One region of the Sporofaciens sp. JLR.KK001 genome, then DNA from elsewhere that is predicted to be linked to it. Evidence: predicted binding sites of a transcription regulator. Region 1 holds the regulator's gene; the other holds the start of a gene.
What was found. Region 1 encodes NrdR, which represses ribonucleotide reductase genes. Its sites were predicted from a motif close to CACAANATNTTGTG; they were not measured.
Positions count from the first base shown of each region.

Region 2: nrdD (anaerobic ribonucleoside-triphosphate reductase) is a predicted target of NrdR. The motif match lies at 790-803, and genes of this name have one in related genera.

Region 1 is NZ_JAYMNO010000002.1:230,813-233,282, forward strand. It holds gene VSQ62_RS26315 (exodeoxyribonuclease III) at 1-73, opposite strand, end outside; gene truA (tRNA pseudouridine(38-40) synthase TruA) at 123-857, opposite strand; gene nrdR (transcriptional regulator NrdR) at 1,086-1,535, opposite strand; gene VSQ62_RS26330 (GNAT family N-acetyltransferase) at 1,565-2,191, opposite strand; gene VSQ62_RS26335 (glycoside hydrolase family 43 protein) at 2,264-2,470, opposite strand, start outside.
Region 2 is NZ_JAYMNO010000001.1:342,060-344,529, forward strand. It holds gene VSQ62_RS01835 (HAD family hydrolase) at 1-647, shown strand, start outside; gene nrdD (anaerobic ribonucleoside-triphosphate reductase) at 855-2,470, shown strand, end outside.

The DNA of each region.
Region 1 (2,470 bases):
CTTTAAAAAATTCCATGAACCCCTTCTGTACACACGCCCGGATTCCATTAACATTCCATGATACAAATTTCATTTATTTCCCTCCCTTGTACAGAATTCACTGTTAATTGCACAATGCTGTACTAATAATATACTTTCCTCAAAAACAGCCCCCTTGCCGGTGCAAGGAATCCTGCAAGACTCCGATCCTCCGCTGCGATCACGACCGGAAGCTTCGAAGCTTCTCTCTTGCCGGTTCCGATCTCCAGCAGGGTCCCCGTGAGAATACGCACCATATGGTATAGGAAGCCTGTCCCGTAATAGGTGATCCTTACCTTATCCCCGCTGCTTACGATCTTGATATTGGTAATACGCCGGACCGAATCCTTACAGTCCTTATCGTCCGTAAAGCTGATAAAATTCTTCGGTCCGATCAGATACCTCGTTGCATTCCGCATTGCCTCGATATCAAGCTTCTCCGGATAATGATAACAATATCTGCGTGAAAATACATCCGGCTTCTCCCGGCAGTCGATATAATACTCATATTTCTTACCCTTAGCGCTCTTACGGGCATGGAAGCTGTTCCTCATAAGCTCCACCTTCACCACCCGGATATCCTCAGGAAGATAGCGGTTCAAGGATTCCCTGAATTCCTGCGGATCATACAGCTTCGAGAGCTTCACGCTCGCCACCTGCCCGCGGGCGTGGACTCCGGCGTCTGTCCGGCCGGAACCGTCCACATGTACACGGTAACCTACCAGTTTCCCGATACTCCATTCCATAATAAACTGAATCGTATTATCCGTCGTTACCTGCCGCTGCCATCCCTGATATCTGCTGCCATCATAAGTAATGGTCAATTTGTAAGTTCTCATATATCTCACCCAATCTAATCGTTATATTTTCTCTATAGCATCAACCATCCTGTCAAATCTTCTGATAAATAACATCTAAAAAGGAAGAAGCAAACAACTCATCTTTGCTCCTTCCCTCTATTCTATCACTACATCTATAGCTTCGTAAATCTTTTTTTAACAAATATATTACCAAAATATTACCAAAAGGTAACAATTCAGCCAAAAGATTAATTCTTTAACAGTTTCTTACTTCAAGATCTTCTTCAACTCGTCCATAAAAGTATTCACATCCTTGAACTCACGGTACACCGATGCAAATCTTACATACGCAACCTCGTCCAATTCCTTCAATTCTTCCATTACGATCTCTCCAACCCTGCTGCTTGGCACTTCCTTGACCTCTAAGCTAAAGATCCGCATCTCTACCCTATCGATCACGCGCTGGATATCCACCGCAGGCACAGGACGCTTATAACAGGCGCTCAAGATCCCGTTCTCGATCTTCCCTCTGTCATACTGCTCACGGTTATTGTCCTTCTTAATAATGATCAGCGGAATCGTCTCCACCTTCTCATAGGTCGTAAACCTCTTGCCGCACGCATCGCAGGAACGGCGGCGGCGGATGGAATTGCCGTCCTCCGCAGGTCTGGAATCAATTACCCGGGTATCTAACTGATTACAATATGGACACTTCATTTGCATCGTTTCCTTTCTTCTGGCATTGTCTAATCTCTTATTATCTCGTCGGCTTTTGCAGCGTCAAACATGTCAAGCGCAGCATGGTTCGTCAGCGCCTTCACAATCCTCCATCCGTCCCGGCTGTGAACCGCATTTTGCGGAATCGGCCGAAAACCAAGATCCAAATATATCTTACATGCAAGCCATGTGGTGGTCTGGGTCGGAATCTTTGCGTGTGTGTAGCCAAGCTTGCGCATAATATCCAGGACATGTGTGATCAACGGCTTTGCCAGACCCTGCCCCTGGTATTCTCTTCTGACCGCAACCCAGTGAAGCCATCCGTCACCTGACCGGTCGATCTTACGCACATCATAATATGCCGTGGCAGTCGCAGCCTTCCTGCCTTCTGCATCTTCTATAAAAACCATCCGGTTTGTCAGAGTACTTTCCCTGCCTCCATAATACTTGTTCCACGACTCTAATCCCTGCTCATAAGATGTAAATTCCTTCGCAGACTTTTCAATATCGATCCAGTGATCTCTGTCACCGTCCTGATAGAATACATACCTGTAACCTTCCGGGAGCGGAAAATACAAAATCCCCTCCAGATCCCGTTCCAGCATCAATTCATAATATCTGATGCGCTCATCATGATTGTCAAATTGTTGTTTCATACTTCCGCTACTCCCGCTTTCCGATACACCGTTTCTAATATTATACCAATAAGAATCGGCAGTGTAAAGCCTCTAATTCACGTCTCTTGTCTCATCCGCAATATACTCAAAGAAATCAAAATCCGCATAATGCTCATGCTTCACACGGTCCGCGCATGTGAGCCCTACCATCGTCCCCGTGAACTCCCCATACCGGCAATACTCGTCCGAGAATTTGGTGGTATCGAAGACGCGCCCGATCTTCTCATACTTCTCGTTGTCATAGCTCCATTCGAACCA
Region 2 (2,470 bases), on a different contig from region 1:
TCGGGTTTGACGGCGTGATCGCCAGCTCGGGAGGATATGTTGAGTATAAGGGGGAGAAGATCGCGCGCAGATACTTTACGCAGCTTGCTTATATTGAGCTTATGAAGGATCTTCTGGAGCAGCGCTGTGTGGTAGAGATGGGGAACAGCAAGGAGAGCTATGTGCTCAGAGAGAGCCGGGCGGAGTATCAGAGGATTCTTGACGAAGTATTCCGGGGGAAGAGCATGTGCAGTGAACCGCAGGTTCCGGTATGGGTGGAATCACTTCTGGATGTGCCGGAGGTTGAGAAGCTGGTGGTGTTCGGCAAGGACGATACCAGCCGGACGGTGCTGTCCAAGTGGGGATATTCTTTCCACATTACGGATCTTAGGATCTCTGTTCCCGGAATCTGGGCGGGTGAGATCACACCGAATTACAGCACCAAGGCGGAAGGAATGCGGCAGATCCTGAAGGCGAAGGAATGCGGCAGGGAGGATACGGTCGCGGTCGGGGACAGTGATAATGATATCGAGATGATCCGGTATGCCGGGACAGGTGTGGCTATGGGCAACGGGACGGAGTGGGTGAAGGAGATCGCAGACTTCGTGACGGCGCCGATCATGGAAGATGGACTGTGGAAGGCATTCGTGCATATGGGGCTTGTATAGATTATACCTTTCAAGGGTATGGGGAAATTGGAGGGTGTCGTAAATGGAGAAAATAAGGGCAAAAAATAGGGGGATATTTGGTAATTTTTTTTTCTAACTTTCTCTTCACTTTCTGGATGGATTAGTGTATGATAGTACGTGACGCTACATATTGTGCAAAATCACGTGGGAGTATCAATATTTTGTAGGTGAAAGAGAGGGAATACGATGAATATGGATGTGAAGACGAATGTGATCAAGCGGAATGGGGAGGAAGTGGTCTTTGACCTTTCTAAGATTGTGAATGCTGTTAAGGCGGCGAATGAAGAGGTGGACAGGATCCATCAGATGAACGAATATCAGATCGTCGCGGTTGCAGATAATATAGCGGCTCAGGTGGGAGAACTTCCCCATGCGGTGAATGTAGAAGATATCCAGGATATGGTTGAGCGCGGGATCATGGAGATGAGAGGCTATGAGGTAGCACAGAAGTATGTGCGCTACCGCTACCGGAGGGAACTGAAGCGTAAGTCCAATACGACGGATAACGGGATCCTCTCTCTGATCGAGAATATCAATGAAGAAGTTACCCAGGAGAATTCTAATAAGAATCCGGTGATCAACTCCACGCAGAGGGACTATATGGCAGGAGAGGTCAGCAAGGACTTGTCGAAGCGAGTGCTGCTCCCGGCGGAGATCGTGAATGCACACGAAGAAGGGATAATCCATTTCCACGATTCTGATTATTTTGCCCAGAAGGAGCATAACTGCGACCTGATCAATCTGGAGGATATGCTGCAGAACGGGACGGTGATCAGCGAGACCCTGATTGAGAAGCCTCACAGCTTTTTTACGGCGTGTAATGTGACGACGCAGATCGTCGCTCAGGTTGCGAGCAACCAGTACGGCGGACAGTCTTTTACTTTGGCACACCTGGCGCCGTTTGTAGATATCAGCAGGAAGAAGCTGCGCAGAAGCGTTGTCGAGGAGCGCAGGGAATGCGGTGAGAGCCTGGAGGACGCGATCGTCGACAGAGTGACGGAGAGAAGGCTCAGGGAAGAGGTTAAGAGCGGGATCCAGACGATCCAGTACCAGTTGATCACGCTGATGACCTGTAACGGACAGGCGCCGTTTGTGACGATATTCATGTATCTGGACGAAGTTGCGGACGGGCAGCTGAGAGAAGACCTTGCCCTGATCATAGAGGAAGTATTGATCCAGCGTATGCAGGGAGTGAAGAACGAGAAGGGTGTGTGGATCACACCGGCGTTCCCGAAGCTGATCTATGTGCTGGATGAAGATAATGTGACGGAGGGTACGAAGTATTGGCATCTGACCAAGCTTGCGGCGGAATGTACGGCGAAGCGTATGGTGCCGGATTATATTTCCGCCAAGATCATGAAGGAGCTTAAGAAGGGAGAGGTATATCCTTGTATGGGATGCAGATCTTTCCTGACTGTTGAGGATACCCAGATGAATGAAGACGGGCGCCATAAGTTCTACGGAAGGTTCAACCAGGGCGTGGTGACCATCAATCTGGTAGATGTGGCATGCTCTTCCGAGGGCGATATGGATAAGTTCTGGGAGATCTTGGATGAGCGTCTGGAGCTGTGCCACAGAGGGCTTCGCTGCAGGCATGAGCGCCTTCTTGGGACGGTATCGGATGTGGCGCCGATCCTGTGGCAGTACGGCGCGCTGGCACGCCTTAAGAAGGGTGAAGTGATCGACAAGCTTCTGTATAACGGTTACTCCACGATCTCTCTTGGATATGCCGGACTCTATGAGATGTGTATGAGGATGCTTGGGAAGACCCATACCGATGCGGAAGCAAGGCCGTTTGCCCT